Regions from separate parts of the Lysinibacillus sp. FSL K6-3209 genome, predicted to be linked through region 1. Evidence: riboswitches for the same ligand, from Rfam matches in the RefSeq annotation. Region 1 holds a riboswitch; each other region holds the start of a gene.
What was found. A riboswitch is a leader RNA that binds a small molecule or an ion and turns the genes downstream of it on or off. The one in region 1 is predicted to bind S-adenosylmethionine.
Positions count from the first base shown of each region.

Region 2: it holds a riboswitch for S-adenosylmethionine, as region 1 does, so the genes downstream of both, MHH88_RS02050 (O-acetylhomoserine aminocarboxypropyltransferase/cysteine synthase family protein) here and MHH88_RS17795 (methionine ABC transporter ATP-binding protein) in region 1, are expected to answer to the same signal.
Region 3: it holds a riboswitch for S-adenosylmethionine, as region 1 does, so the genes downstream of both, metK (methionine adenosyltransferase) here and MHH88_RS17795 (methionine ABC transporter ATP-binding protein) in region 1, are expected to answer to the same signal.
Region 4: it holds a riboswitch for S-adenosylmethionine, as region 1 does, so the genes downstream of both, metA (homoserine O-succinyltransferase) here and MHH88_RS17795 (methionine ABC transporter ATP-binding protein) in region 1, are expected to answer to the same signal.

Region 1 covers NZ_CP150264.1:3,627,766-3,635,971, reverse strand. Annotated here, with positions in the region: gene MHH88_RS17820 (acyl-CoA dehydrogenase family protein) at 1-779, shown strand, start outside; gene MHH88_RS17815 (arsenate reductase family protein) at 989-1,342, shown strand; gene gcvH (glycine cleavage system protein GcvH) at 1,424-1,804, shown strand; gene MHH88_RS17805 (hypothetical protein) at 2,003-2,344, shown strand; gene MHH88_RS17800 (thioredoxin family protein) at 2,359-2,670, shown strand; SAM riboswitch class I at 2,727-2,831, shown strand; gene MHH88_RS17795 (methionine ABC transporter ATP-binding protein) at 2,915-3,943, shown strand; gene MHH88_RS17790 (methionine ABC transporter permease) at 3,933-4,601, shown strand; gene MHH88_RS17785 (MetQ/NlpA family ABC transporter substrate-binding protein) at 4,669-5,526, shown strand; gene MHH88_RS17780 (nucleotide sugar dehydrogenase) at 6,146-7,471, shown strand; gene MHH88_RS17775 (polysaccharide deacetylase family protein) at 7,488-8,206, shown strand, end outside.
Region 2 covers NZ_CP150264.1:388,382-396,587, forward strand. Annotated here, with positions in the region: gene MHH88_RS02020 (lysoplasmalogenase) at 1-593, opposite strand, end outside; gene MHH88_RS02025 (hypothetical protein) at 787-2,466, shown strand; gene MHH88_RS02030 (hypothetical protein) at 2,514-2,939, opposite strand; gene chrR (class II chromate reductase ChrR) at 3,146-3,877, opposite strand; gene MHH88_RS02040 (acetyl-CoA hydrolase/transferase family protein) at 4,187-5,707, shown strand; gene MHH88_RS02045 (glycerol-3-phosphate acyltransferase) at 5,768-6,397, opposite strand; SAM riboswitch class I at 6,553-6,666, shown strand; gene MHH88_RS02050 (O-acetylhomoserine aminocarboxypropyltransferase/cysteine synthase family protein) at 6,780-8,081, shown strand.
Region 3 covers NZ_CP150264.1:3,492,342-3,500,547, reverse strand. Annotated here, with positions in the region: gene MHH88_RS16995 (NUDIX domain-containing protein) at 1-164, shown strand, start outside; gene MHH88_RS16990 (prolyl oligopeptidase family serine peptidase) at 148-924, shown strand; gene pckA (phosphoenolpyruvate carboxykinase (ATP)) at 1,001-2,587, opposite strand; SAM riboswitch class I at 2,790-2,908, shown strand; gene metK (methionine adenosyltransferase) at 3,166-4,362, shown strand; gene MHH88_RS16975 (gamma carbonic anhydrase family protein) at 4,718-5,230, opposite strand; gene MHH88_RS16970 (alpha/beta hydrolase) at 5,366-6,172, shown strand; gene MHH88_RS16965 (alanine/glycine:cation symporter family protein) at 6,302-7,810, shown strand; gene MHH88_RS16960 (class I SAM-dependent methyltransferase) at 7,852-8,206, opposite strand, start outside.
Region 4 covers NZ_CP150264.1:2,177,067-2,185,272, reverse strand. Annotated here, with positions in the region: gene MHH88_RS10475 (hypothetical protein) at 1-190, shown strand, start outside; gene MHH88_RS10470 (endospore germination permease) at 215-1,351, shown strand; gene metA (homoserine O-succinyltransferase) at 1,425-2,360, opposite strand; SAM riboswitch class I at 2,462-2,571, opposite strand; gene MHH88_RS10460 (nucleotide excision repair endonuclease) at 2,815-3,186, shown strand; gene MHH88_RS10455 (IS1182 family transposase) at 3,342-4,691, opposite strand; gene panF (sodium/pantothenate symporter) at 5,063-6,508, opposite strand; gene MHH88_RS10445 (YhdT family protein) at 6,508-6,771, opposite strand; gene MHH88_RS10440 (AMP-binding protein) at 6,988-8,206, opposite strand, start outside.

The DNA of each region.
Region 1 (8,206 bases):
TAAGCCCTGAAGAACAAAAGCAAGGGAAAGTCATTGCTAATGCAATAGCAGAATATGCAATTGAATGTTCGATTGCGAAAGTGTTTGGGTCAGAAACATTGGATTATATTGCTGATGAAGCGGTACAATTACATGGTGGCTATGGCTTTATGGCAGAATATGAGGTAGAGCGCATTTATCGCGACTCTCGTATTAATCGCATTTTCGAAGGAACAAATGAAATTAACCGCATGATTGTGCCTGGCACATTTATGAAAAAAGCATTAAAAGGCGAATTGCCATTATTGCAAGTCGCACAAAATTTACAACAAGAATTGCTGATGATGATGCCAGAAGAAGTAGGTACAGAACCATTAGCACAAGAAAAATACCTTGTGAAAAATGCTAAGAAGATCGCTGTGTTAGCAGCAGGTATGGCAGCACAACGCTATGGTGCGAAGCTTGACCAAGAGCAAGAAGTATTGGTAAATATCGCGAATATTGCAAACCAACTATTCGCTATGGAGTCTGCTGTGTTACGTACAGACAAAGCGATTGCGCGTGAGGGTGCAGAAAAATCACAACAAAAATTACTTTACACGCAAATTTTCTGCCAAGAAGCATTTGCAGAAATTGAGAAAGAGGCAAAGGATACGATTCTTGCTTCAGCAGATGGAGATGCTGCACGGATGACATTGTCAGCGCTTCGCAAACTGACTCGCAACAACCCTTATAACCTTATTGCTAAAAAACGTGAAGCTTCAGTTAAACTTATCGAAGCTGAAAAATTCATCGTCTAATACTAGCTATGAACAGACTGTAGATACCTTAATCTACAGTCTGTTTTAGTGCCAGGCACTCATACAATTTGCCCGCGGAAGTGCCAGGCACCGAAACAATTCTGAAATCCACTGGTGTCAGGCACTCAAACAATTATAATTGTTTCATTTTGGCACATACTAGTTATGATGGTATACTACAGAAAATGATAGTAGAGGAGCCTACAAATATGATTCAATTTATCCATTATCCTAAATGTACAACTTGTAAAAAAGCACAGAAGTGGTTAAACGACAATGGCGTTTTATACGAAGAGGTACACATCGTTGAACAAGTACCTACGAAAGAACAATTAAAGCAATATTGGCAAGCGAGCGGGTTGCCACTGAAGAAGTTTTTTAACACTTCTGGCATGAAATACCGTGAACTTGGATTGAAGGATAAATTGGCGGAAATGCCGGAAGATGAGCAACTTACACTGCTTGCGTCAGATGGTATGCTAATGAAACGACCAATCGTGACAGATGGAAAAAAAGTAACATTAGGTTTTAAAGAAACAGAATTTGAGCAAGCTTGGAAATAACTGCTTTTATCCTTGTTTTTATGATAGAAGTATGGCACACTGATAGTGAATATATTACATATTTATGGAGGGGTTTTTGGCATGAGCACACCTAAAGACTTACGTTACTCTGAAGAACACGAATGGGTAAAATTAGAAGATGGTAAAGTACGTATCGGTATTTCTCACTTCGCACAATCAGAACTAGGAGATATCGTTTTCGTTGAGCTTCCACAAGTTGGCGATGAAATTAAAACAGATGATCCATTCGGTAGTGTAGAATCAGTAAAAACTGTTTCTGAACTTTACGCACCAATTTCAGGTACTGTAGTTGAAGTAAATGCAGACTTAGAAGATAGCCCAGAATTCGTAAATGAATCACCATATGAAAAAGCATGGATGATCGTTGTAGAGCCTGCTGATGCATCAGAGATTGAAAACCTTATGACAGCTGAGCAATACGAAAAATTGATTGCAGAATAAACAAGCCTGTAATAGAAAAACGTCGGAAAATTTGCCGGCGTTTTTTATTATATCATGCTACAGTTTTTCGGCGCATCATAGGAATTGCTAGCTCAATAAGTTATCACAGAAACGCCCGAAATTGCGATGCAATAGTATGAAATTCGGTTATTCAAATGGTATGCTGTAGTAGATAACTGTCTAAATGGGGGTGGCGTGATGTTCGAAGGGAAATGTTTAATCGTGGAAGGCCGTTCGGATAAGCTTCAAATTGAACCTATTCTGAGTGAAGATGTTACAATCCTTTGTACAAATGGTACAATTGGTGTGCATCAATTAGAAGAATTACTCGACCCATATGAGGGCTGTGAGCTCTATACATTTTTTGATGCGGATACATCAGGCGATAAACTACGAGCATTAATGGATAGACATTATCCAGAGGCTGAGCATTTACGGACAATGCCAACATATAAAGAAGTAGAAACAACACCGAGGAAAGTGCTAGCGACGATTTTATTGCGTGCACATTTTTCAATCCATAATGAATATATTTTGTAAGGTTGCGTGAAATCATGGAAGAATGGTCAAAAGAGCAGTGGGAAACGGCTGTAAAGTCTGGAGACAAAACTGCCTTTTATTTATATACACCGATGTGCGGAACTTGTGCCGTTGCATCCAAAATGATGAATATCATTGAACAGTTACTACCAGAGGTGAAAATAGGCAAGGCAAACATCAATTTTCTAGGACAAATAGCTTTTGATTTTCAAATTGAAAGTGTACCTTGTTTACTCGTTAGCGATGGTGGAAAGGTTATTGATAAGATTTATGCATTTCAATCCGTACCATTTTTATACGAATTGTTAAAAAAACCAATTGACTGAACTTTGCTAGCGTGGTAAAGTAACAAATATATTAAAAAACTATTAAATATATCGAACTCTTATAAAGAGCGGCGGAGGGAAGTGCCCTATGAAGCCCGGCAACCATCACATTTGTGAAAAGGTGCCAAATCACCCAAAGATTTATCTTTGAAAGATGAGAGAACGGTTTAGCGTATAAAGTACGTGACCCCTTCTACTTGTCTTGAGAGAAGGGGTTTTCTATATGAGAAAAGGAGTATTCGCTATGATACAGCTTCAAAATATTACGAAGAAATACAAAACCGCAAATGGCGAATTGACTGCTGTCAAAGATGTAAATCTTTCGATTAACAAAGGTGAAATTTTTGGCATTATCGGCTACAGTGGTGCTGGTAAAAGTACGATGATTCGTTTATTAAACGGTTTAGAAAAACCTACGACAGGTACAGTGAAGGTCAACAACCAAGAATTTTCATCTATTAAGGGGCAAAAGCTCCGTGATGCTAGACAAAAAGTAAGTATGATTTTCCAACATTTTAACTTACTTTGGTCTCGAACAGTGGCAGAAAACATTGCTTTTCCACTAGAAATCGCAGGCGTTTCTAAGCGTGAGCGAGAAGCACGTGTGAAAGAACTAATTGCACTCGTTGGCTTAGAAGGTCGCGATAAAGCGTACCCATCACAGCTATCAGGTGGTCAAAAGCAACGGGTTGGTATAGCGCGAGCACTTGCCAATAATCCTGAAGTATTGTTATGTGACGAAGCTACATCTGCACTTGATCCAGAAACTACAGATGCAATTCTCGATTTACTTGTTGATATTAATGAACGATTAGGCTTAACCATTGTGTTAATTACGCATGAAATGCATGTTATTCGCAAAATTTGTCATCGCGTGGCGGTGATGGAGGCTGGAGAAATTGTAGAACGCGGAGAAGTATTGCAAGTGTTCCAAGCACCTCAAGCGGCCATTACAAAAAAATTCGTCTCTCAAATTACTGATACGAAGGAAACGCAAGAGACTGTTGCACAGCTTAGAGCAAATTATCCTACAGGACAACTGGTCAAACTTGTCTTTGTAGGAGAAAAAACCGAGCAACCCGTAATATCGCATTTAGTGAAGCAGTTTGATGTAGAAATTAGTATTGTTCATGGTAATATCTCACAAACTAAAAACGGCGCATACGGCACACTTGTTGTGCAAATTGATGGCTCAGAGACAAATGTAGCAGCTGCATTAAATTATTTGAATACAGTTGAAGTACAAACGGAGGTGATTGCAAATGCTAACTAGTCTCTTTCCGAATGTCGACTGGGAAAAAATGTGGTCTGCCACATACGAAACACTTTATATGACCACTATTTCAACGGTCATCACATTCATACTTGGTTTAGCCATTGGTATTATCCTCTTTTTAACGAGCCCAAACCAATTATGGGCAAATAAAATCGTTAACTTTTTAACGGGGTCGATCGTCAATATATTCCGTTCGATACCATTTATCGTGTTAATTATTTTACTAATACCGTTTACAAAGTTTTTACTTGGGACAATCCGTGGAGCAGATGCAGCTTTACCAGCACTTATTATTGGTGCAGCACCATTCTATGCCCGAATGGTATTAATTGCACTACGAGAAATTGATAAGGGCGTTATAGAAGCAGCTCGCTCAATGGGTGCTAAAACGTCCACGATTATATGGAAAGTACTAATTCCAGAATCATTACCAGCACTTATTTCCGGGATTACGGTAACGGCTGTTGCCCTTGTTGGCTATACGGCGATGGCTGGTATTATTGGTGCTGGCGGTCTAGGAAACTTAGCCTTTTTAGATGGCTTCCAACGTAATCGCCAAGATGTGACATTAATGGCAACTATTTTAATCTTAGTAGTCGTATTTATCATCCAATGGATTGGCGATATGATTACTTCGAAAACAGACAAACGTTAAAAAGGTTATACCGGTTATTTACCGCTAACATATTATGGTTTGAACAAAATAAAGGGAGTGTAGACAAATGAAGAAGTTATTAGCAGGATTATTTTTATCAGTACTTGTACTAGCTTTAGCAGCTTGTGGTGCTGGTAACAAAGATGAAGCAGGCTCTGGAGATAAGGCAGACGACAGTGCAAAAACTGAAGAAAAAGTAACATTAAAAATAGGTGCTTCTAACACACCTCACGCAGTTATTTTAGAAAAAGCAAAACCGATTTTAGCTAAAGAAGGCATTGACTTAGAAATCGAAACATACCAAGATTATGTATTACCAAACCAAGATTTAGATTCAGGAACAATCGATGCAAACTATTTCCAACATATCCCTTATTTAAATTTACAAATTAAAGATAATGGCTATGACTTTGTAAATGCTGGCGGTGTACATATCGAGCCAATCGGTATTTACTCTAAAAAATATAAAACTCTTGAAGACCTTCCTAAAGGTGCAACAATCTTATTATCTAATTCTGTTTCAGACCATGGTCGTATGCTGTCATTATTAGAAGCGAAAGGCTTAATTAAATTAAAAGATGGTATCGATAAAACTGCAGCTGAAATTAAAGATATTGTAGATAATCCGAAAGACTTTAAATTTGATGCGAATACTGCACCAGAACTACTTGTTCAAATGTTTGAAAATGAAGAAGGCGACGCAGTCCTTATCAACTCTAACTACGCAATCGATAATGGTCTAAACCCAATCAAAGATGCAATTGCGCTAGAAGACAAAGAATCTCCATATGTGAACATTATTGCGGTACGTGCTGGAGATGAAAATAAACCAGAAATTAAAAAATTATTAGAAGTATTAACTTCTAAAGAAATCCAAGACTTCATTCTAGATGAATGGAAAGGTGCAGTAGTACCAGTTAAATAATATGTAGCTTTTAAAAAGAGTATGTAAGTGAAAACTTACATACTCTTTTTTTATGTAAGAATACTATCCGTAATCACCCTCTTACGTACGTAAGAGGGTTCTAAAAAACGATAGAAAGAATGTTAAATGTGAATTATTAACATTGTTCAGTGTTACAACGGGACTTTAATTAATACAGTTAAAAAGAGGTGCGTGAAAAGGTGAACAATTTTGAAAGGGTCTTTCCATTTTAATGTAATGCAATAAAACTGTTGTTCCATAATGATTGTATAGCAAGTTTACATGCAATCGGAGTGGGACGATACTTTTTTGTTTAATCATTTTTATCTTTGTATCTAGTTAATTATATTTAGAAAAATAGTGCATGTATTAATTTACCAAAAATGATATAATACTAAAGGATTATATTGAATTTTTTGGAGAAATTAACTTATTTAAAATAGTTATTTATACATTTATTTAAAAATTGTTTAGAATTTGTTTAGTTGATATTAGTACTATAGGTATGTTGGAAATGTGTGCTTTTTTGTGGTGGCAAAAATCAATATAAATGCTTTTTGCACGAAAAAGGATTTTTTTGTATTTAATGTTTAAAAATAGGTAAAGGGGTAATTTGTTTATGGGGATTAAAATTGACTCACCAAAAATAGCTTTATCGAAAAAAATCATAACAAAACAGGCGAAAATTGGTGTAATCGGGCTCGGATATGTAGGATTACCACTCGCTATAGAAATGGTTAAAAAAGGGTTTCAAGTAATCGGTATTGATAAAAGTACCGAAAAAATCGCTAAGTTAACGAATGGAGAAAGTTATATTGCAGATTTATCTAATGCTGTTATCCAAGAGGTCTTAAAAGAAGAGAAATTTGAAACGACTGCGGATTTTTCAAAGCTTGCAAATGTAGATGTCATGATTATTTGTGTTCCAACTCCAACATCAGCAGATGGTACGCCGAATATTACTTACATTGAAGATGCGTCCGAATCAATCGCACAATATATTTCTGCTAATACTCTAGTGATTCTTGAAAGCACGACGTACCCTGGAACGACAGAAGAGGTCGTTCAACCAATTTTAGAAAAAAGTAATTATGTGATTGGGCAGGATATCTTTTTAACTTATTCCCCTGAACGTGTTGATCCTGGAAATATTAATTTTACCGTTTCAAATACACCGAAAGTAGTCGGTGGTGTAACAGAAGCATGTTTAGAAATAGCAAAACTATTTTACGAAACAATCATCAATACCAATGTTTTTCCTGTTTCTAATCCAAAGGTTGCTGAGATGGAGAAGTTACTCGAAAATACATTTCGCCAAATCAATATCGCACTTGTTAATGAGCTAAGTAAAGTATGCTACAAAATGAATGTAGATATTTGGGAAGTAATTGAAGCTGCTTCCACAAAACCATATGGATTTATGCCATTTACACCTGGTCCGGGGGTAGGCGGGCATTGCATCCCTGTTGACCCTAAATATTTATTATGGGCAGGACAGCAACATGGTATTACAGCTTCATTAATTGAGACGGCAGATAAAATCAATGATTCAATGCCAAGCTTTGTGGTTGAAAGATTGGAAAATTATCTAATGGCACAGAAGAAAGAGCTTCGAGCAGGAAAGATTATTGTTATTGGTGTCACGTATAAGCCAAATATTAATGATTTCCGTGAATCTCCTGCGCTCCAAGTCATCCAAGAATTATTGGAGAAGCAATATGATGTCATGGTTGTGGACCCATTTATCGAAACTTTTTCAGTCAACCAATACACACTTAATACTGTTGCATTATCGAAACAATTAATTGAAGAAGCTGAAGCTGTATTAATTTTAACGAATCATGCAGAAATTGATTATGGATTGCTCGATCAATATGCTGCATTAATTTTTGATACACGGAATACCCATTTTTTATTTGCCAATAAAAACTATCATAAATTGTAAGGAGAACTGTGTGGAAATGAAAAGACTAAAATTATGTAGTTTACTAGTCGCTTTGTTCATAGCAGGATGTCAATCCGAAACACAAAGTCAAGTTGCACCAGTAGATTCGTCGATTGAAATAAAAGAACATGATGGAACGATGAGCGATATTTTACGTCATGCCAATATTCTTACTCCGAAAGTGGCATTAACGTTTAATGGACTTGCGGACAATGAGACAATGCAAAAGCTTTTAAAGGTATTGGACCAATCGAATATCAAGGCAACGTTTTTTATCGAAGGTATGCGTCTAGCACAAGAACCTGAATTGGTTAAGGACATATTGAGCAAAGGCCATGAAGTAGAAAACGGTACATTAACGTTCCCTGATATGGCAGATATTGATTATGAAGAAACTTATAAGGAAATATATTTAACAAATGAAATTTTTGAAGAGCAATTAGGTTATACACCGAAGTATGTGAGAAGTCGTTCAGGGGACGCAACAGACAATATGCGTTATGCTACAAATGCTCTTAATATGAAAGCTGTTGTAGAGGCATCTGTTAATCCGAAAGATCGTAATATGCAAAGTGCAGATGAAATGATGACGTATATTCGAAAGTATGTAGATAGTGGTTCAGTCATCCATTTAAATACGTATATTAATCCGGCTGTCATTGATGTTGTCCCGTTACTTGCACAGTTTGGCAAAGAAAAAGGCTTTATATTTTCTACGTTAACGGACGTATTTGA
Region 2 (8,206 bases), 1.3 Mb from region 1:
ATTTGCGCACTATAATAGGTCGTCATAATAATCTCATGCGCAAAAGGTAATGGCATGATAAACTTATTAATCGCTAAATAGGAATCGGATGTGATAAATAATAAAGCGCCAATAATAGCAAAGGGAGAACTGGTACGAATAGCCGTCCAGCCCATCGTTAAAATGATAGAAATATAAGCAAGAACTGCAAAAGTAAGTACGGTTTCTCCGGATTTAAACACGGTACTGGCAATCCAGATAGCCATTGCGGCACCATATAAAAGTAATCCGATTTTTGCCCAAGTCGGTACTGGCTGTTCACTAGTACTTGAAAAGGCGAAGATATAAAAAACATGACCGATTAAGAAACTTGTAAGACCAATCAGAAACCATTGTAAAGTGTAGTCTCCTATCATACAAAATACTAGACCTATAATAATGAATCGCTGATATTTTTTAATCGACTGTGCTTTTTGGGTTATCGCCATAAATATTAACAAAATCATTGGAATGACTTTGAATATTAGTTTTACACTTTGGTCAATATGCGAGAAGAAAAAAATATAATAAAGACCAAACACAATGATACATGTTAACAACAATTTTTTTGCCAAATTTTTCAGCCCCTTTTCTTTGAAATTCTCTATTGATGCTTAAAATCCTTTATTCATCATTAAGCGGTTTTATTCAGAAAATTTCTTTCACCAAAGAGTAGAAGGGAAGAAGTGTCCATATAATTTATGTTTGAAACTTTTTTAGTATGTAACCGTAAATAAGAAGACAGTAAGTGAGGAGAGGGTGAACGAAATGACTAAGCTATTGATAGCTTCTGCAGTCATTGCAATTATTGCGAGTGTATTATTAACACCGCTAATAACGAAAAAGCGTGAAGATGGACAATCGAAAAAAGTAATTGGCTACTTTTTTATCGGAGTCTTTGTGATAGGATTTATTGCATCAGGTATTACACTGTATGTTACAAAAATTGATGTTAACTGGCTTGTTTTTTGGCCAGTGATTATACTACTCACTTTATGTGGAGCGTTTCTTGCAAGTGGTATTGAAAGAAAAGTGAAAGGTGTTTTATTTTTAGCAAGCTTACTAGTCGGCGTGTATGTATTGTCCGCACCGCTATGGAATGCTAACGATAAATTCAAATCTGCGGAAATGAAAGAAGAGGTTGAAATCAAGCCGTTTGATGAAACACAAACCCCAGCGAGTGTTCCACCTAAATTCGTCCGCAATAAAATGAAAAAAGCTTTCGGTCAAGTACCGAATACAAGCTATTATGAACTAGGACGTTTACAAATCCAAAAGGTAAATGGTGAATATGTATATATTGCGCCTGTTGAATTTTCAGGTTTCTTTAAATGGATGAACGGCAAAACGACACCTGGTTATTTTACAATGAGTGCGACGGACTCAGCGGATAACCCAAAATTTATCGCACAGGAAATGAAATATGTTCCTTCTGCCTATTTAAATGCTAATTTAGAGCGTCACATGCGCTTACAACATCCATTCCTTATTTTCTATGGAGATGTTCAGCTTGAAATTGATGATGACGGTAAACCGTACTATATCCGTTCGTACGGGGAGTTTATATCTGCTCGAAATGGCTTTGATGTACAAGGGATTGTCCTTGTAGATGCATTGACAGGTAAATCTGAAATTGTGAAATTAGCAGATGTTCCAGCATTTATTGATGGGGCTGTTTCACCTGAGACAGTAAGTTTACAAAATAGCTATTACGGAAAATATGTGCATGGTTACTGGAATAGTATGTTTGGCAAAAAAGATGTCAAATTACCTTCTGATGAAGGGACTGAATCGAATGTAAGTCCAATCTTTAATGAGGAAGGCGAAATGTACTATTTCACAGACTTCACGAGTCCAAAAGAGGGCGTGGATTCAATGCTGGGCTACTCATTAACGAATGCACGAACTGGTGAATCGACGTATTATACAGGAAATCAAGATGCTTCATATATGGATTCACAAGGGAATCTGCAAATTATTGAAAAGAAATTTATTGAGAAAAAGTGGGCAGGAGAAATGCCTGTATTGTATAACTTTTACGGAGAAGCAAGTTGGTTAACAGCGGTGCTCGATGCGAATGGCTTTTTACAAAATTATTTCATCGTTTCCGCAGCAAATCCTGAAATTTCCGCCTATGCAACAACACCAAAAGAAGCGTTGAAATTATATAAAACAGCGCTTAGTCGTGGAGGAAGTACGGTTGAAGGTAGTTCGAATGCGGAAGAAAAAAATGCAAGTGGGACAGTACTACGCGTTTATAAGGAACGCCTAGGTGACTTTACCATTGTATCGTTTTTACTGAATAATGGTGAAAACTATTCAGTAAGTGCAGAGACGGAGCCTCTTGCGATTTATTTACAAGAAGGTGATGAAGTAGTTATTACGTATGGTGAAACAGGAGAGCAGTTTTTACCAGTACGCTCGCTCATTATTAAAGGATTACAATAAACAAAAGACGATCAGCACAATGCACTTTGTTGGCTTGATCGTCTTTTTTATGTAGTTTGCGTTTCAATGTAACGGTGCATTTTTTCTTTATGATTTGTAAAAAGAGTAGAGGCATGATCATTTAATGCCAGTATCTCTTGAATATAACCATGTAACAAATTCTTTTCATATTCAAAAGAGAACGATGTTTCACTTTCTATCATATGCTCCAATAAAAGTGCATGTAGCACAACCACTTCTAGGTTCTGCGTATTCGTGACAAATTTTAAATTTAAAATGGTTGTATAGGAAACGAATTGATCGACGTAGGTAATAGCTTCTTTGTATTGTTTAATATCAATATGTTGTTCAAGCCTCTTTCTTAAAAGTACACACTCATTGTTTAAGTCTTGTATTTTTAAAAATAAACTTCTTACACTTCTCTTATGTTGTTGTTCTAGGGTACGAGCAAGATGCTTATTAACATAAGACATTTTTGCATAACTCCTTTCGAGATAGGGTTCTTCTTCTATTTAATATTAATGGAAAGGTAGGAAAAGGAAAGAGTCTTTTCGTTTAATTTGTACCTGATTTTAACAGATCATGCAAGACAAAAATACTACATAAGCTATAAATAATAGTTCGAAATATAAAAAAAGTGGAGTTATTATCATACGATAGTAACTCCATAAAGAAAAAGTTATTTCCAATTAAAACCTTTCTGTGCTAAGAAGCGATTGATGAAAGGACGACGTTGTTCAATTAAAAAATCAGCCATTTGCTTTGTCCAGTTATCAATTTTACGATTGGAGGAACGACTATTGTAGTAATCTTCCATCGTTGCATTGTAAGCTGGTAAAAGTTCCTCGTATTTTTCACAATTGTACTCATTTTCATGTAGGACAGCAGCTACTGGTAAGCGAGGTTTCACTTCATTGCGTCGTGCAGGAACGCCAATTGTTAAACCGAACAATGGGAATACATAATCAGGTAGATTCAACAATTCGCTAATTTCTTCAGGTTTGTTACGTACACCTCCAATATAGCAAATGCCATAGCCCATTGATTCAGCAGCAATCACAAAGTTTTGTGCGAATAACGAAACATCTGCTACACCAACGAGGACATTTTCAGCCGAGTCTGCCACAATATCAACGCCTTCTAATTTCCCAGCCATTTGCAGACGTTTAAAGTCTACGCAAAAAACAAAAGCACCACCCGAAGTTTCGTATTGACGTGGATTGCCAGAGAGTAAACCGAGCTGTTCTTTTTTTGCTTCGTCTGTTACCCAAATTACGCTATAGGCTTGTACAAAGTGAGAGGTTGCCGCCATCTGTGCTGTCGCAATTAAATCCTCGACAATTTCTTTCGATATAGGATTTCCATCGTAAATACGTACTGAAGAGTGGTTACGTAATAATTCTTTCACCATTTAAAAATTCTCCTTTTCCCCTTAAATATACCAAGAGCATATCACGCTTTTTCGCTAAAATCGAATAAAATTCAATATTAAAAACTTAAAATCATTTATAAAAAACTATTTTTGAATAATATGAGAGAGGACTAAAATACCTCGTAAAGTAAAATATATTGTTAGATATAGCTTAAATGTTCTCTTTAGTGTAAAATTATGTATGGCGACAGATTATTTATCTACTGTATTTTGACATTTGTGGGTGTACGGATGTATAGGACAAATAATCTAGTTGAAGCAATTAAATGTGGGATGGAGGAATAAGGAATGGATGAAAAGTTAGCAAAAAAGCTTCGTAATGAACAGTTACGAAACAAAGTTGTAACAGCAGAAGAAGCAGCATCTTGGATTAAGGACGGCATGGTACTTGGTATGAGCGGATTTACACGTGCAGGCGATGTGAAAGTGGTACCGCTTGCACTTGTGGAGAAAGCGAAAACAGAAAGCTTCAAAGTAGATGTATATACAGGTGCATCACTTGGACCAGAAGTCGACCAATACTTAGCCGAAGCGGGTGTAATTCGCAAACGTGGTCCTTTCCAAGGAGATCCAGGTATTCGAAACATGATCAATAGAGGAGAAGTCACTTATGTTGATGCCCATTTATCACATAATGCGGAACTAGTACGTCAAGGTATTATTGGTCCGATTGACTTTGCTATTATTGAAGCTGCTGCAATTACAGAAGATGGCTTATTAATTCCTACAACTTCAGTTGGTAACTCTCCGATTTTCGTACAAGAAGCAGATCAAGTAATCATCGAGCTAAACGTAGCCCAGCTTGATGCATTAGAAGGTGTGCATGATATTTTTGTACCAGGACCACAAGGTAAACGTGATCCAATTCCAATGCTAAATGCGTCAGATCGTCTTGGCACAATTGGCATTCCACTAGACTTAGACAAAGTAAAAGGTATTGTTATTTCAGATATTTTAGATGCTCCATCAACAATTGTTCCAGCTGATGAAGAAACAGATATTATGGCAAATCATTTGCTGAACTTCCTGCGCGAAGAGATTAAAGTAGGTCGTTTAACAACAAGTTTACGCCCGTTACAATCAGGTGTAGGCTCAGTAGCAAATGCTGTATTACTAGGTTTCAAAGATTCCGAGTTTGAGAATTTAGAAGTTTATTCAGAAGTACTGCAAGATGCTGTTTTTGAATTAATGGATGCTGGGAAAGTAAGCTTTGCATCTGCTACTTCTATTACCCTATCGGAAGAGGTAGGAAACCGTGTTTATGGAAATTTTGAAAAATATGCTGATAAATTAGTATTACGTCCACAGGAAATTTCTAATCATCCGGAAATTATCCGTCGACTCGGTTTAATTTCTGTAAATACAGCGCTTGAGCTAGATATTTATGGGAATGTAAATTCAACTCATGTTTCTGGCACACGAATGATGAATGGGATTGGTGGTTCTGGTGATTTTGCTCGTAATGCCCGGTTAGGTATTTTTGTGACGAAATCATATGCAAAAGGCGGTAAAATTTCTAGTATCGTACCAATGGTTTCGCATGTGGACCATACAGAACATGATGTAGATATTATTGTCACAGAACAAGGTGTTGCAGACTTGCGTGGTTTAGCACCGAAAGAGCGTGTAGGTCGTATTATTGAAAACTGTGCGCATCCAGATTATAAGGATCAATTATGGGCGTACTTTAACGAAGCGAACGAGGCAACAGGCGGACACCATACACCACATATTTTAGAAAAAGCGCTTTCTTGGCATGTCAATTTAGCTAAGAACGGTACAATGCAAGATCCATCATTTGCAAAATAATGATATAAAAAAGCCTTGAGAGTTTGTTTGTTGTCTCTCAAGGCTTTGATTTGTTTAAATTTATTTTTTAAAGGCAGATGTTACTTTAGGCTCTGTCCCTTGGATAAGCCGTTTAATATTTTCAATATGCAACATAAGCGCGATACCAAAAAGAACAATTGAAATCATTGTTGGTCCAACCCCAGGTATCCATAAGTAAGTTGCTGTACAAAAAATAATATAAAATACAAGCACACCAATGATTAAATAATTTGTTGTTAAAGATAAAATGACAAATAACATAAGTGCAAATAATGCAATTTTCCAATCAATAGCGAGCAATATGCCTATGATTGATGCAGTTCCTTTGCCGCCTTTGAAGCCCATATGGAACGGGAAGTTATGACCTAGTATTACACTAGCAGCTATTGCATAGGTTAATAACCACATTTGTACTTCAGTAAACTGTGAAGCATTGGAGGAAAAGTAGTAAAGTGCGCATAGCACGGCAGCAACTCCTTTACCTATATCTATAAGTGCTACTAATATGCCGTATTTCCATCCAAGAGAAAGCGTTGCGTTTGAGGCACCCGCATTGCCATGGCCAGTCTTTTTTAAATCTACTCCAGAAAGAAACTGTGCCACTTTAGAGCCATGAATACAGCCGATTAGATAACCAATAATAATAAAAATAATCATGGCTTTTACCATAAAAATACTCCTTTCAAACTATACTTTTATATAGTGTATGTGTTCTTATTACGTAAAGGAGCAGACAGAAGTTTCAGAAAAAAATAAATTTTACTGTTGACAGAAAAAAAGTCTATGTTTATACTGTGTAACAACGATGGAAATTGAATCACATACTCTTATCAAGAGCGGCGGAGGGATAGGCCCTATGATGCCCGGCAACCAGTGAGTGACGAACTTGCTAAGGTGCTAATTCCTACAGATTCTTACTTGGATCTGGCAGATAAGGGGAGGAAAACTTGCAACCGCAACCCTCTTCTTAACTGAAGGGGGTTTTTGTTTTCTCACATAAATCCTCCTCATCTCCGGTACCATCGTAAAACCCATTTAGGAGGAAGAAAACATGTCGAATTTTAAACCAGAAACTTTACTATTACACGGTGGCCAAGAGCCAGACCCAGTGACAGGCTCCCGAACTGTACCGGTGTACCGTTCAACAGCTTTCGTATTTAAAGACACTGCTCATGCGCAACGTCTTTTCGCTTTAGAAGAAGCGGGCAATATTTATACACGTATTACAAATCCAACTGTAGATGTTTTTGAAAAACGCGTCGCTTTATTGGAGGGCGGTACAGCAGCAGTAGCACTTTCATCAGGTGCAGCAGCTATCGCATTTTCAATTTTAAATCTTGCAGGAGCAGGGGATGAAATCGTAGCAGCAAGTTCTTTATACGGAGGAACATATAACTTATTAGCAAATACACTACCAAACTACGGTATTAAAACAATTTTCGTAGATGAAACAAATCCTGAGAATTTCCGATCTGCCATTAATGAAAAGACAAAAGCAGTGTTCGCTGAAATTTACGGAAACCCAAGCTTAAAAGTGCTAGATGTAGAGGCAGTAGCTACAATTGCACATGACAACGGTTTACCTTTAATTATTGATAGCACTTTTGCTTCACCATATGGCTCAACACCAATCGACTTCGGTGCAGATATCGTCGTTCACTCAGCGACAAAATGGATTGGCGGACACGGTACAACTTTAGGCGGTGTAGTTGTGGATGCAGGGAAATTTGATTGGACTCAAGGTAGATTCCCAGGATTTACAGAACCTGACGCATCTTATCACGGTTTACGATACGGTATTGATACTGCAGCGGCTGCATTTGCCACAAAACTGCGCGTGCAATTACTACGTGATTTTGGACCAACATTAAGTGCAGATGCTGCATTTAACTTATTACAAGGTTTAGAAACGCTCCATTTGCGAATTCCTAAACATAATGAAAATGCCTTAGCAGTTGCAGAATATTTACGTAACCACCCATCTGTGGAGTATGTAAACTATAATGGATTAGAAGATTTTGCCACACATGATTTAGCGAAGAAATATTTGAAAAATGGCTTCGGTTCAGTGCTTACATTTGGCATTAAAGGTGGACGAGAAGCAGGCCGTCAATTAATAGACAGCGTAAAATTATTTTCACACGTAGCAAATGTAGGCGATGCAAAATCACTAATTATTCACCCGGCGTCTACAACTCATCAACAATTATCTGCTGAGGAATTAATCCAAACTGGTGTTTCCGAGTCGCTCATTCGCTTATCAATTGGTTTAGAGGCAGTTGAGGATATTATTGCAGATTTAGAACAAGCTATTGCACAAGTAACAACAACTGAACAAAAAGTAGAAGCATAACTATTAAGATAGCCAATGATTTATGTTGTAGCGTTTACGTATTTTCTCATTCGAAATGCCTCATTTGGTAATGCGTATAACGTTGCGACATTCATCCTTACCTCATTCGGTGAGTTTTCTGAAAT
Region 3 (8,206 bases), 140 kb from region 1:
AATTTGCCAGTCAGGAGAAGATAGATTTTGATTTGGAAACTTCGGGTATGGTGTGGTTAACTGATGAAGAGTTTGCAAACCATCCAAATTTAAGCTTCCATATGAAAGATGAAGGCATGCAAAAAATGCTAGAGGAGCTGAAGCGTTTTGACAATCAATGGTGAAATAGTTGAAAAACGTCCATATCCTTCACCGAATCCAGCTATTCGATTAACAGAAATTACGTATCTATCCCTTGGACTACGTGTCAAAGGCTTGCTAGCAGAGCCTAAAGCAGAAGGTACATATGACGGTTTTTTATATTTGCGTGGAGGTATGCAAAGTATCGGCATGGTAAGACCAGCACGTGTTGCACAATTTGCAGCCCAAGGTTTTATCGTGTTTGCCCCTTATTATCGGGGGAATAGAGGTGGAGAAGGCCGTGATGAGTTTGCAGGTCAAGATCGTTTTGATGCAGTGCATGGAGTAGATGTGCTAAAACAATTTTGCAACGATCATATCCATGTGTTTGGTTTTTCACGTGGAGGTATTATGGCGCTCTGGACGGCCATTTTACGGAAGGATATTACATCCGTTGTGACTTGGGCAGGCGTTTCGGATGCCACTGCTACATACTGGGAGCGAACCGATATGCGTCGTATGATGAAACGGATTATTGGTGGGACACCTAATCGTGTACCAGAAGCCTATGATGCACGCACACCTTTATTTCAAGTCGAAAAGATTACAGCCCCAGTGCTAATTATCCACGGCTATCGGGATGAAAATGTAGATATTGAGCATGCAAGGCAGTTAGCATTTTACTTAGAAGATGCCAATAAGGTGTATGAAACTTGGTATGATCAACGTTTTGCCCACCAATATCCACCAGCACAAAATCGTGAAATGGTTCGTGCATTATGTGAGTGGATGAAGAAACAGTGAAAATTGTTTGAGTGCCTGGCACTAAAAAAAGACACTAAAAAAAGGGAACGAATACATCGTTCCCTTTTTGTATGCATTATTTTAATGGACCACCAAGTTTAGTGATTGCTTCAGAAACATTTGAGAATTTCTTGAAGTTGTCGTTGAATAGACCAGCAAGTTCAGCAGCTTTCACATCGTAAGCAGCTTTATCTGACCAAGCATCGCGTGGGTTCAGTACTTCTGATGGTACACCTTCAACCGCTGTAGGGATGTGTAAGCCAAATACAGCGTCTTGAATTGTTTCAACGTTGTTTAGTTTTCCGTCGATAGCAGCACGTACCATTGAACGAGTATAAGAAAGCTTCATACGGCTACCTGTACCGTATTCGCCACCAGTCCAACCAGTGTTTACAAGGAATACTTGTGCGCCATGCTCATCGATTTTTTGACCTAACATTTCTGCATACACAGTTGCTGGAAGTGGAAGGAATGGAGAACCGAAACATGTAGAGAATACTGGTTCTGGCTCTGTTACACCACGTTCAGTACCTGCAAGTTTAGATGTGAAACCACTTAGGAAGTGATACATTGCTTGTTCTTTTGTTAATTTACTGATTGGAGGTAAAACACCAAAAGCATCAGCAGTTAAGAAAACGATTGTTTTTGGGTGACCTGCAACAGATGGATCAACGATATTTTCGATATATTGGATTGGATAAGCAACACGTGTATTTTCTGTTAATGAACCATCATCGTAATCGCAAACACGAGTTTCAGGATCTACAGCTACGTTCTCTAGTACAGAACCGAAGCGGATTGCGTTGTAGATTTCAGGTTCTTTTTCAGCAGAAAGGTTAATTGTTTTTGCGTAGCAACCGCCCTCAATGTTAAATACGCCGTTGTCAGACCAACCGTGCTCATCGTCACCGATTAATTTGCGGTCAGGATCAGCCGATAAAGTCGTTTTACCAGTACCAGATAAACCGAAGAATAATGCTACATCACCAGCTTCTCCAACGTTTGCTGAACAGTGCATTGATAGGATACCTTGTTGCGGTAAAAGGTAGTTCATAATACCGAAAATAGATTTTTTAATTTCACCAGCATATTCAGTACCACCGATTAGGATGATTTTCTTTTCAAGTGATACAATGATGAATGTTTCAGAAGCTGTACCATCAACAGCTGGATCTGCTTTAAAGTTAGGAGCTGAAATAATTGTGAAATCAGCAACGTGAGAAGCTAATTCTTCTTCAGTTGGACGGATAAATAATTGATGGGCGAAAAGATTGTGCCAAGCATATTCATTGATTACTTGAATACTTAATTGTGAATCTTTGTCAGCACCTGCAAAACCTTTAAATACAAATAATTCGTCACGTTCTTTTAAGTATTTAACTACTTTTACATATAAGTTATCGAACACTTCAGAAGAAATTGGTTGGTTTACTTTACCCCAGTCAATTTTATCTTTTGTGCTTTCTTCTTCTACCGTATATTTATCTTTAGGTGAACGACCAGTGTATTTGCCAGTTTCTGCACGAACTGCGCCATCTACTGTTAACATTGCCTCACCACGAGATGTAGCTTTTTCAGCTAATTGTGGTACTGAAAGTTGAACGTTAATGTTCCCGCCGTTTAATAATTCCTTCAGTTCGTTTGCAATTTCTACTGAATTCATCGATTAAATACCATCCTTTTTTATAGTATTCCCTTGAGTTTGAGGGAGTTTTTCTTAATTTCAAAAATAGTATAACACAATTGCTTTAATAATCTATACTAATTCAAAAATTATTTTCGAGTTTTAAATACTTTTCAACAAAACGACATAAAATAATTGACATTGTTCTACCTTTTCCGTAAGATGAGGAATTGAACGGATACTCTTATCCCGAGCTGGTGGAGGGTCAGGCCCTGTGAAACCCGGCAACCTGCATGAACTATTTCACGACATGCGTTGGTGCCAACCTGATGCAAGGGGATACCCCTTGAACGATAAGAGTGAAAGGTTACGCAGTCATTATTCCTTTCCTCATGTTAAGTACACGTGAGAAAAGGATTTTTTTTATTTTTAAAATGAATGTAAAGGTAAGTATGTGCAATTCTTTCCTTATTATAATGACGGATCTTTCGAAATCCTCATGTTAAAAGCAACAACGGCTTGAGAGTTCAATCCTTTAGGAGCGGACTTGACATGGGTAATGAGTACCGTATTAATTTCGCAAATACTATTTGTAAGAGTAATAGGAGGAAAACCAAATGACAAACCGTCGATTGTTTACATCAGAGAGTGTAACAGAAGGACATCCCGATAAAATTTGTGATCAAATCTCGGATGCTATTTTAGATGCCATTTTAACAGAAGATCCTAATGCCCGTGTAGCGTGTGAAACAACAGTCACAACAGGCTTAGTATTAGTAGCAGGAGAAATTACTACTTCTACTTATGTAGATATTAAAGGCATTGTGCGTGATACAGTAGCAGAAATCGGCTATACACGAGGCAAGTATGGCTTTGATGCTGAAAACTTAGCTGTACTAGTCGCAATCGGAGAGCAATCACCTGATATTGCCCAAGGTGTAGACCAAGCATTAGAAGCGCGTGAAGGTTCAATGACAGATGCGGATATTGAAGCGATTGGTGCAGGTGACCAAGGATTAATGTTCGGTTATGCATGTAATGAAACACCTGAATTAATGCCTTTACCAATTAGTTTAGCGCATAAATTGGCTCGTCGTTTAACAGAAGTACGTAAATCAGGTGAATTAGCATATTTACGTCCAGATGGTAAAACGCAAGTAACAATTGAGTATGATGAAAACAATGTCCCTGTTCGTGTTGATACGATCGTTATTTCAACTCAGCATGATGAAGAAGCAACACTTGAACAAATTCAAGCAGATTTAAAAGCATTAGTAATTGCTCCAGTAGTTCCTAGTGAGTTATTAGATGCACAGACTAAATACTTCATCAACCCAACTGGTCGTTTTGTTATTGGTGGTCCAAAAGGAGATGCTGGACTTACTGGTCGTAAAATCATCGTTGATACATACGGTGGTTATGCACGTCATGGTGGTGGTGCATTCTCTGGTAAGGATGCTACGAAAGTGGACCGTTCAGCAGCCTATGCAGCTCGTTATGTAGCGAAAAATATTGTTGCAGCTGGTTTAGCAGAACGTGCAGAAGTACAGCTTGCTTATGCTATCGGTGTAGCGCAACCGGTATCGATTGCCGTTGATACGTTTGGTACAGGACGAGTAAGTGAAAGTGAAATCGTAAAATGGGTTCGCGAACTTTTCGATCTACGTCCAGCAGGCATCATTAAAATGCTTGATTTACGTCGTCCAATTTATAAACAAACGGCTGCATACGGTCACTTTGGCCGTACAGATTTAAATGTACCTTGGGAAAATACGGACAAGGCAGATGCACTAAGAGAAAAAGCGAGTTTATAATCTGTTTTATCAAGAACATTCGATTTGGTAATGAACAAACGTAAATGTTTTATTGAAAGGGGCTAGCTAGTGGCCCCTTTTTATCTTGCCTTTCACATTTCTTCTTACTGCTACTAGGTCGGGGAGAAATGCACCTTCTATTTAAATTGTGAAGGCAACTAGTGCTCTCTAATCAAGTGAAAGACTTAAGCGAACTTTACGTAAGTGATTGAAAAAATTCGCTTTCTTCCCGTACGTCTAGCATACAAGATGTACTGAAGGCGGTTGGAAGAAAATTGCGAATTTATTTCATAAAGAGTTGTTTCGTATTTAAACACCTACAACTATGGGGCAATGTGCCCGAATTGAGCAACCATTATTTTTGAAGAGATTTGTAATATTGTCCTTTTTCCGCGTATTCTCTAACGATACGTTCCATATCTTCTTTATCTTCAGCATTTAATTCACGTACAACTTTCGCTGGACGTCCTAATGCTAAACAATTGGGAGGTATGACTTTACCTGGAGGGACAAGACTACCCGCACCGATAAATGCACCTTCTCCTATCTCTGCCCCATCTAACACAATTGATCCCATACCAATTAAGGCATTTTTTCGAATTGTACAGCTATGTAAGGTTACTTGGTGTCCAACTGTTACTTCATCTTCGATTATTAATGGATATTTTGGACTTTGATGTAGACAACAAAGATCTTGGATGCTTACTCGTTTACCAATAATTGTAGGGGATACATCGCCTCGAATCACTGTATTAAACCATATTGTTGTCTCTGCTCCAATCGTTACGTCTCCAGTAACGGTTGCATAGTCAGCAATAAAAACTGATGGATCGATTGTAGGTGTTTTGTCTTTAAAAGGATAAATCATGCTAATCGCCTCTTTTCTTTCTTTGATGTAGTATTATCGTATCAAATACGCAATTTTATGCAAATATAATTTTATAATGGTACGAATATTTCGTTATAATTATTGTGTAACTAATTATTTAGGAGGACTATGTGAATGTGGAAATGGGAAGCTGATGGACAAGCGAAGGCTGTGATTGCTATTGTTCACGGTGCATATGAAAACCACCGTTGGTACGCATGGCTGATTGAAAAACTTAGAATGGAAGGCTTCCACGTAGTCATGGGCGATTTACCGAATCATGGGGCAAATGCGAAACTATCACGTGTCCATGATGAGGACTTTAAAGAATACAACAAGTATACTAGGCATTTAATTGAAAATGCCTTTTCATATAATTTGCCAGTATTTTTAATAGGGCATGGACTAGGAGCAACGTTAATACTGCATACAATGCATAAGAGAAAATATGAATGTGCAGGAATTGTCTTGACCTCACCTTGGCTGCAATTGAACTTACAGCCTGGAAAATTATCGAATGCATTAACGAGCTTAAGTGCTTTGACGGCAAGTGTTAAGATGACACATGATATTACTTTCGACAAGTTATCACGTAGTGTCGAAGGTAGAGATGAAATGAAGGACGAGTTTCCTTTTATGTCTGTCATCTCAGTAAAATGGTATCGTGAGTTACAACAGATGATGCGCAATTTAGTGATTATGCCGAAAGCAGAGTTTCCAAATACCCCTATGCTTATTATGACTGGAGAAAGAGATAGCATTACAGAAACTAGACAAACACGTAATTGGTTACACCAGCAGGAGTTTGCAGAATTCCAATTTAAAGAATGGGCAAAATGCTACCATAATCTGTTCCATGAAATAGAGAGAGATGAGATTTTTTTCTATATCCGTGATTTTATTAATAATGCTTTGCGTAGAATTGGTTATATAATTCGATAGAATGTTTCCCCTCCGAAAAATATTGTTGAATAAGATGTATAGTAACTTAAAAATAATGTTGTAATTTTCAGAAAAATGTAATACTATAATGTCTTAAAGAACGAATATTCATATTTTGGGAGGGGTAAGATGGAAAGTATTGTTAGTTTTCTGAACAGTATTTTATGGGGGCCGTGGTTTATTTATGGTATTTTATTAATCGGTTTATTCTTTTCAATTATTACACGGTTCCTACAAATAAGACATATTAAGGACATGTTTGTCTTAATGTTTAAAGGGGAAAAATCAGAAAAGGGAATTTCTTCCTTTCAAGCAATGTCGATTGCATTATCTGGGCGCGTTGGTACAGGGAACATTGCTGGTACAGCAACTGCCATTGCAATGGGGGGACCTGGTGCTATTTTTTGGATGTGGGCAATTGCCTTCATCGGTGCAGCGACAGCTTATGTGGAGTCAACATTAGCGCAAATATACAAAGAAGAGAAAGAAACAGAATATCGTGGTGGTCCAGCCTTTTATATTGAAAAAGGGATGGGGCAGAAGTGGTTTGCAATTATTTTTGCGATTGCAGCGTTAATAGCCATGTTGATACTAATGCCTGGCGTTCAATCAAATGCAATAGCAGGTGCCGTTGAAAACGCTTTTGGAATGGAATCTTGGATTACAGGAATTATTATTGTTGTATTATTAGGTGCTATTATTATCGGTGGGGTTAAATCCATTGCAAATGTTGCACAAGTAGTTGTCCCATTCATGGCTTTAGCTTATATTCTAATGGCAATCGTTATTATTTTTATGAATATTTCAGAAGTACCTGCTGTATTTTCGCTGATTTTTTCAAGTGCTTTTGGTGCACAAGAAGTATTTGGGGGGATTATTGGTTCAGCAATCGCTTGGGGGGTTAAGCGTGGTATTTATTCCAACGAAGCGGGTCAAGGAACTGGTGCGCATCCAGCGGCGGCAGCTGAAGTTTCACACCCTGCTAAACAAGGTATTGTGCAAGCGGCATCTGTGTACATTGATACATTATTAGTTTGTTCGGCTACAGCATTTATGATCTTATTTACAGGTATGTATAATGTACAGAATGAGAAAGCTGCGGAAGGTACAGATCCGTTTATTTACGTTGGTGAATTTAATGAAAATGGCCTTACGGGTGAGGAGCAAATTACCTTTGCGAAAAGTATTAAAGAAGGTGCTGCGTATACACAATGGGCAGTGGAATCTTCATTGCCAGGCATTGGCTCAAGCTTTGTAGCAATCGCTTTATTCTTCTTCGCATTTACGACAATTATGGCGTACTACTATATAGCAGAGACGAATGTGGCCTATTTATTCTCAGGGCAAACCGAAAAGATTTTCATTTGGATAGCTAAAATCGCCTTTTTAATTGCAACATTTTTTGGAACGATTCGTACATCTGACCTTGCATGGGCAATGGGTGACGTTGGCTTAGGATTAATGGTATGGATTAACGTTATTGCCATTTTAATTATTATGAAGCCTGCGATTCTCGCATTAAAAGATTACGAGAAACAGAAAAAAGAAGGCAAAGACCCTGTGTTTGATCCTCGTAAACTAGGAATTAAAGGTGCGGATTTCTGGGTTGATTACAATGATAAACGCAAAAATAAATAATGTATAAAAAAAGTCCTCTCATTATGAGAGGATTTTTTATTTTAATTGCCGTCGCAACCGGCTGCTTGTGCGTTCAGAATTGTTTGCGTGACTGGCACCGGGAAGTCTTTCATTTTTTCTAATGCAATGACAAATGGTGGATCGTTTTGTTGGTTTAAAAATTCGTATTTTAACACATGGATATATTTTTGTGGTAACTGACTAACATAGTTGATGACTGCGTCACGTTCTTCTTTGCCGCCTGGATGCCCATGGTAAATGACAAGGACAATTAATCCACCGATTTTTAGCAGTTGTAATAAATCTTGAATTGCTAGAATCGTTGTATTTGGTTTTGTTACGATATCATGGTCACTGCCAGGTAAATAGCCAAGATTGAATATAGCAGCCGCAACT
Region 4 (8,206 bases), 1.5 Mb from region 1:
CTATATTATGATTCCTCCATTATTGAAAAAAGGCGAAAAAAAAACAATATTCGCCTTTTCTATTTTATTGTTTATAGGCGCAACATTAAATATCGCCATTGGTTTAAAAATAAATATCCCTAGCCCATTCAATTTCATTACGTTTATCTTTACACCTATTAGAAAAATATTATTATCATTTTTTCAATAAGAATGACAGAAAGGGTAGTGCATAATGGAAAAACAATTACTTAGTGCAAGACAATTCACAATCATTACCTTTCTCCATTCTATTGGGACGGCCATATTAATTGTGCCAGCGAGCATTACGAAGCAGCTTCATCAAGATGCATGGATTGGCGCAACTATTGGCGTCTTATTAAGCTTTTTAATCGTAAAATTGTATACAAGCGTTGGAAATCAAACACCGCATCTCACGTTTGTCGAAGCAAATGGAAAAATTTTAGGTAAATTTCTTGGAACTTTGACCTCTCTAGGGTTTATCACTCTCGCATTTTTTTCGGCTAGTGAATTATTATATTTTATTGGCATCTTTATGCAAACAGAAGTAATGCCCGAGACACCTACTTTGTCCTTTGCTGTATTATTTACCATTATTCTTGTTTTTGCATCGTTTCTAGGCATTGAAGTGTTTGCACGGTCTGCAGAAATCCTATTTCCCATATTTTTATTTATATTTCTTGTATTTCTTGTTTGTATTTCGCCACAAATTAATATCGAAAATATTCAACCCGTTTTCGAAACAAAGACACCATCATTAATAACGGGTATCCTTAAATTTATGAGTATTTTTTCATTCCCGCTCGTTATGTTACTTATGATTTTCCCCTCTGCTGTCAATATCTCGAAAGCCGCACAAAAGGGATTTTATTTCGGCACGATTTGCGGAGGAATTGTCTTAATAATCATTATAGCCCTATCAACACTCGTTATTGGTCCAACGAATACTTCCATTGAGACATTTCCTAGCTATGCACTGGCTCAACGGATTTCTATAGGCAATTTTTTTCAACGTGTTGAAGTTGTTATGGCTGTCATGTGGATTATCTCCATCTATATTCGAACTTTTCTCTATTTTTATGCATCTGCAATAGGTATAGCACAAATACTAAATATTAAAGATCCCCGACCATTGATTTTGCCATTAGGAATGTGCATGATTGCGCTGTCTCAAATTGTTCATCCGAATATTGTGCATTCTAATAATTACAATCAAAAAATTTGGCCGCTGTATTCAGGGTTATTTACTGTCTTGTTAGCCCTATTATTACTAGTCATTGCAAAAATGCGAAAGATTAAAAGCAAAACAGCAACTGACCAAAATACATTAAATTCAAGTGAAACACCGTAAAAAAAATCCAATTTCTCTCTATTGAGAAATTGGATTTTTTAGATCTTCACAAAAGCAAATGGTAAGCAACCAATTAGATATGGTATTCAATTTCATCAACAAAATCCCATTCATACGGCGTTTCTTGATAAACATAGTAGTTTAGCCAGTTGGAGAATAATAAATGGGTATGTGCTCGCCATGTATTAATAGGTTCTTTAGATGGGTCATCATGCGGGAAATAGTTAACAGGCACTGCAATATCAATTCCTTTTGCCACATCGCGACTGTATTCATCGGCTAATGTTGTCGCATCGTATTCTAAATGTCCAGTAATCATAATATTTTTATTATCTTTTGATTGCACGATAAAAACGCCTGCATCTTCTGAATAAGATAGTAACCGTAATTCCGGGTGATTGCGTACTTCATCAATTGAAACAGAAGTGTACCTAGAATGTGGTGCTGTAAATAAGTCACTAAATCCTCTTACTAAATCGACCGTTAAATCCGTAATCACATGTGAATATACACCCGAACACTTTTCTGGTAATTCAAATTTCCCGATTCCATAATGATGATATAAGGCAGCCTGTGCACCCCAACAGATATGCAAGACAGACGTGACATTCTTAGCAGACCAATCCATTATCTCCGAGATTTCTTCCCAATAATTCACTTCTTCAAATGCCATTTTTTCCACTGGTGCACCCGTAATGATCATCCCGTCAAAGCGACGATGACGTATCTCATTAAATGTTGAATAAAAGAGTTGTAAATGCGATTTACTAACATTTTTAGACTCGTGTGTTGCTGTATTTAAAAATGTTATATTGACTTGTAACGGCGTATTACCAAGTAATCGAAGTAATTGTAATTCTGTTTTCTCTTTTTCCGGCATTAAATTAAATATTAAAATATTTAACGGACGAATTTGTTGTGTTTTGGCACGGTCTTCTTCCATGACGAATATTTTTTCCTCACGTAAATGTTCTCCAGCTGGTAAGTTTTTCGGAATATTAATTGGCATATTGTAGTCCCCTTTTCTCTTATTTTTTTCTCTCTATGTAAAATTAAAAAATCCCCCTCATTCCATAAGAGCAAGAATGAGAAGGATAATTATCACGTTCACTCTTATCTCTCAAAGGAAAAATCCTTTGGTGGAATTAGCACCTTTCTAACAATGTTAGAGGTTGCTGAAGCGTCATAGGGCCAAATCCCTCAGCTTCTCTTGATAAGATTATTCAATTAAAAAGAATTGTATCATGAACAATTAAGAATTTCAATAATACATAGAATATTTTGTATTTAAACGAATGGAAGCTTATGAATTGTTAAACACTACTATCAAGTTATATTTTTGACATCCAGTGCCAATTCCAAAAGGCATATACGAAAATTAATGGAACCAATAAATCGTAATGGCAATCATAGAGGTATTATGTTAACATATACCTTTAGTAACAGAGAGGAACGTGAATATTTTGATTAAAATTGAACTCCCAAAACCAGACTTAGTAATCCGTCAACGTGAGCAAGTGTTAAAACCAGGGGATGTAGAAATTACGCCTTTTCACGGTTTTATTGATTTCCATAAAATCACTCGCGAAAAAGGTGGCATTTTCTTATTTTATAATGAAAAAAATGAACTATTATTTGTAGGGAAAGCACGTAAAATTCGCCAACGTATTAAAAAGCATTTTGAAGATAATGTATCACCAATGAAAAAATACCGTGATGAAATTTTCAAAATCGAAGTGTATGAAATTGATGATCCAATGGAACGTGAAATTTACGAAACATATGCGATTAACACATTCCGTGCAAAATATAATCTAGATAAAGTATTTTATTAAGATTCAAACCGTTAGCATAATGTATGCTAACGGTTTGAGATTGTCGACAAAAGGCATCAAGAAGTTCTAACCTTGATGCCTTTTGTCATTTTTTATAGTAAATAATTGGATTTCATTCCCAAGTCGACCATTCTCTATGAGCATATCTACTCTCCTTAAGCAGCTTGCCATGTCCAAGTAGCAAGCTTTTTCAAGTTCATGGCAGCAAAAGTAAGCATCGCCTGCATGGACAATTTTTTAAGACCCCTTAAGTTTGTCCATCGCATACCATGCTTTTCTTTTGCATCTGCAAAGACACGTTCAATCGTTTCTTTGCGCTTTGCATAAATTTGTTTAATATCATATGAATGGCGTAAATGTTCAGCTTCTTCCATATATGTTTCCCATATATGACGTTGAATAAGTTTTTGATGATTCTTGCTTTCTGTACATTGTGATAGCCAGGGGCAATTAGCACAAATCGTTGGATTCGATTTATATTGGCGATACCCTTCCTTTGTGGTTGTCGTATATTTCAATACCTGCCCTTGTGGGCAAAGATAACAATTATAGTACTCATCGTACACATATTCATGCTTTCGAAAGAAACCATCTTTTGTTTTAGGACGTGTATAAGGGAGAACAGGTAACATTTGATTCTCTAATAAAAAGTTAGTGATGGCAGGTGTTTTATAAGCAGCATCCGCAGCAATCGCTAATGGCTTTTTCACTTTTTCAATGATTTTTTCAACAAGTGGCTGCAATACATAGCTGTCGTGCACATTTCCTGGAGTCACAATCGTACCTAATACAAAACCTTTTTCATCTGTCGCTGCATGAAATGAATACGCAAACTGCTTAGTCCGTTCATCCTTAACATAATAACCACTCTCAGGGTCTGTCGTACTTTCCTTGATTTCTTTCCATTCGTCTTTTTCAAATTTCTCTGGAGGGAAGGGCTTTTTTCCGTGTTCCTCACGATCAATATTTAATTCCAGTTGAAGTTTCTCTTCATAAGCACGTGTTTCTTTTCGAACGACTTTTTTATCATACTTTCGCTTATTAGCGCTTGCCTTTACATGCGTGGAATCAATAAATACATGGTCCGCGTGCAGGAGACCCTTCTTCAGAATTTCTTTTAGAATACGATAGAAAATTTGTTCAAACACGTCTGTGTCTTGAAACCGTCGCGCATAATTTTTACCGAAGGTAGAAAAGTGTGGAACTTCTGTATGGAAGCCAAATCCTAAAAACCAACGATAGGCCATGTTCGTTTCAATTTCTTTAATAGTTTGACGCATTGAGCGAATACCGAAAACATATTGAATAAAGGTCATTTTAAAGAGAACAACAGGGTCAATACTTGGACGCCCTAAAGATGAATAGAGGTTTTCCACTAATGGATAGATAAACGAAAAATCAATCGCTGCCTCTAGTTTTCGGACTAAATGGTCTTGTGGCACCAATTGGTCAATTGTCAATATTTCTAATTGTTCACGTTCATTGATTTGATTTTTCGACATCATTTTCCATCACCTCAAATAGATTATTTTATTTATAGTTGATTGATAGCAATTCATATCAAGTTGATTGGAGCGAAGGGCGGGCGACTCCTGCGGGAACGCACAGTACGTAAGACGCAACAGACCGCGCGTTAGCGAGGGTTGCGGCTTACGATGTGCCCGCGGAAAGCGCCCGAACGTAGCGGAAATCAACGGGAGTAGACATCTATTTTTATTTTAAAATGAAAAAAGACTGTAGGCAAACTCGAAATTTTTCGAGTTTGTCTACAGTCTGAAACCGTTAGCATAATGTATGCTAACGGTTTTTCTATACTATAGCGTCCAAAATGAAAACCCAACCCCAAGCGTTGTCTCTCGGGGTTGGGTTTTCATTATTAAATAAATAGTTTTTCATCTTTAAATTTATGAGCTGTTAGCCAACTGACGATAACAAAGATAATTAATGAAGCTATGATAGGGATAGTCACCGTATGCATACCAAATATCGTTGGATAAAAGCGATCAATCATAATATATAACGTCATCCCCGTAATCATGGACGCAATCGCCCCGTATTTATTGGCCTTTTGCCAATACAACCCTAGGACAACTGACCAAATAAAGACCGCTTCTAAGCCGCCAAATGCAAATAAATTGAGCCAAACTAGTAAATCTGGCGGATTTAATGCAAATACAACGACTGCTAAACCAATCACTGTTGTTACCACGAAGCTAGCACACTTGATTTCTCTATCATTGGCAGTAGGCTTGATATAATTCAAATAAATATCCTTTACCACTGTTGAACTAACTAGCATCAGCAACGCATTCACGGTAGACATCGTCGCTGCCATCGGTGCTGCTAACACAATGCCCGCTAAAAACGGCGGCAACACTTTTAACGTAAGCAACGGCATTACCTTATCGCCAATTTCAATGCCAGGGATTACTGGACGGGCTAATACACCAATCAAGTGCATCCCGAACATAATTGTCCCAATAGCAATTGTGCCAATAATTATCGCCAAATGCATGCTTTTGGAATCTTTATAGCTCATGGCGCGGACGGCTATTTGAGGGAGCCCTACCACACCAATGCCGATTAAAATCCAAAATGTTGAGACGTACAATGGTGTCAGTTCCCCTTCAGCACCAAATGGTGACACTAGGTTTGGATTTTCTGCAACAAGGGACGTCATAATTTGATCGATGCCACCACCGGCAACGATTGTCCCAATCAGTAAAATAACAGTACCAATCACCATAATGGAACCTTGAACCGTATCCGTTAACGCTACAGCACGGAATCCTCCGATAATCACATAAATTAATACTGAAACAGCAAAAATAAAGAGTGCTGCTGTATAGTCAAGACCGGTTAATGATTCAATTAAGCGCGCGCCCCCGACCCATTGTGCCATCATCGCAGAAAATAAAAAGACAATAATACTAATCGCTGACAATATAACGATGACATGGCTTTTGTAGCGTTCACGTAAAAAATCAATTAATGTAATCGCTTGATAGCGGCGAGCAATAATAGCAAATTTCTTGCCTAGTATCATCAGTACAAAATAGCCTGCTGGCAGTTGAGCCATCGCTAACAAGACCCATCCGAGCCCTTTATTATAAGCAACACCAGGTCCACCGATAAAACTACTTGCACTACCATACGTGGCAATCATCGTCATTGCTAGGATAAAGCCACCCATTTCACGACCGCCAAGAAAATATTCCTGTAAAAATGAATTCGATGAACGAACATGCTTATTCGCCCATATGCCAATCCCAAAAATAATAATTAAAAAAACAAGAAGCGGAAAAATAACTTGCCAATGCATTATTCATCCACCTCCCCGTCATCAAATGGTACCTCTTTAAAAAAGAGCTTTAAGACGAGCCAGATTAATACAATCATAAAACCTGTTCCAGCGATGCAACTATAGAAAAACCAAGCTGGGAAACCCAATACATACGAATACGTTGTTGGATCCCCCGAACCTAGACCATAGGCAAAGCCGTACCAAATCGCAAAGTTGACAAATACAAGCCCAATGCCAATAAGCGCCTCACGATGCGCAATTTTAAAGCGTTGATCTTTCAAAATAGAATCCCCCTAACCTACTCTATTTTACTGTGATGTAGGACTAATGGGAAGCATTGTGAGAAAAGTAGATAAAAAAAGCGAAAGTTAGCGAACAATACCTATCAAATGGGTATCTTACAAGGCTCCAATCAGGAATACGCTTTCTGCCTTTTCGGGTGATTTTTGTGGCGATTTCCCCCTTCTTATTGGCGATTTCACACACCTTACCAATCTTCAAGAGCTTTTTAATTGCAATTGAAGCGCTTTTTTATCAATTTTCCCAACAATCGTTTTTGGTAATTCATCAATCATAATAATTTTTTTCGGGATTTTATAGTGTCCTAAATGGCTTCGACATAGGTTTTCTACTTCGTCTACTACAGTATCTGACTGATTATGGCAAACAATAAATGCCGTGACAATTTCCCCCCAGTAGTTATCTGGTGCTCCGATGACTGCCGCTTCTTTTACGAGCTGATGACGAAGTATGCATTGCTCCACTTCTTGCGGATAGACGTTCTCCCCGCCACTAATAATCATGTCTTTCCTGCGACCGACGATATAAAAATACCCTTCTTCATCCATTGTCGCTAAATCACCAGTCCTTAACCAGCCATCTCGTATCGTATTGTCCGTTTCCTGCTGATTATTCCAATAAAATTGAAACATATGCTTACCTCTAACGAACAGTTCGCCTACTTCATGGGCAGCGCAGCTTTCACCCGCTTGATTAATAATTTTCGCCTCATTAAATTGCATACTTTTACCCACTGCCCCCTTTTTGACATAGGCTTCTTCACGTGAGATATAAAAATTGTTCGGTCCAGCCTCTGTTAAGCCATAACCTTCTTTAAAAAAAAGTCCCTTTTTAAAAAACGCATCATATATTGGAAGAGGGCACGGTGCGCCGCCAGATAAAAACACCTTGACAGTGGGAAAACTACTTTTGTGAAAATAGTTTGTCGTGATCATGGCTTGATACATCGTTGGGACAAAAAGCGAAATCGTTGTCTTATAGAAATTAATTGCTTTGAGTGCTGTTTCCGCTTCAAACTTATCACCGATAACAACGGTCCCCCCCGCCATTAACAATGGAATGGATAGTGCGTTAAGCCCACCCGTATGAAACATGGGCATATAGTTTAACGTACAATCGTCTTCACATAACCCCCAACTAATAATTGTATTAATTGCATTCCAATTTACAGAATTGAAAGACAACACTACCCCCTTTGCTTTGCCAGTTGTGCCACCTGTGTAAATCATTAGCCAAGGTTCATTTAAATCCAGTTCTATCGAGCTAGCAATAGTCGCTGACGGCAGAACTTGTTGAATAGGGTGCATCGTTGCTAGTTGTAAAGGGCATGGTATTTCTTGATCATATAAAAGTAAAGAAGGGGTAGCATCCGCAACAATGTCATTTAACTCCTCTGTACTTAAGCGCCAGTTTAAA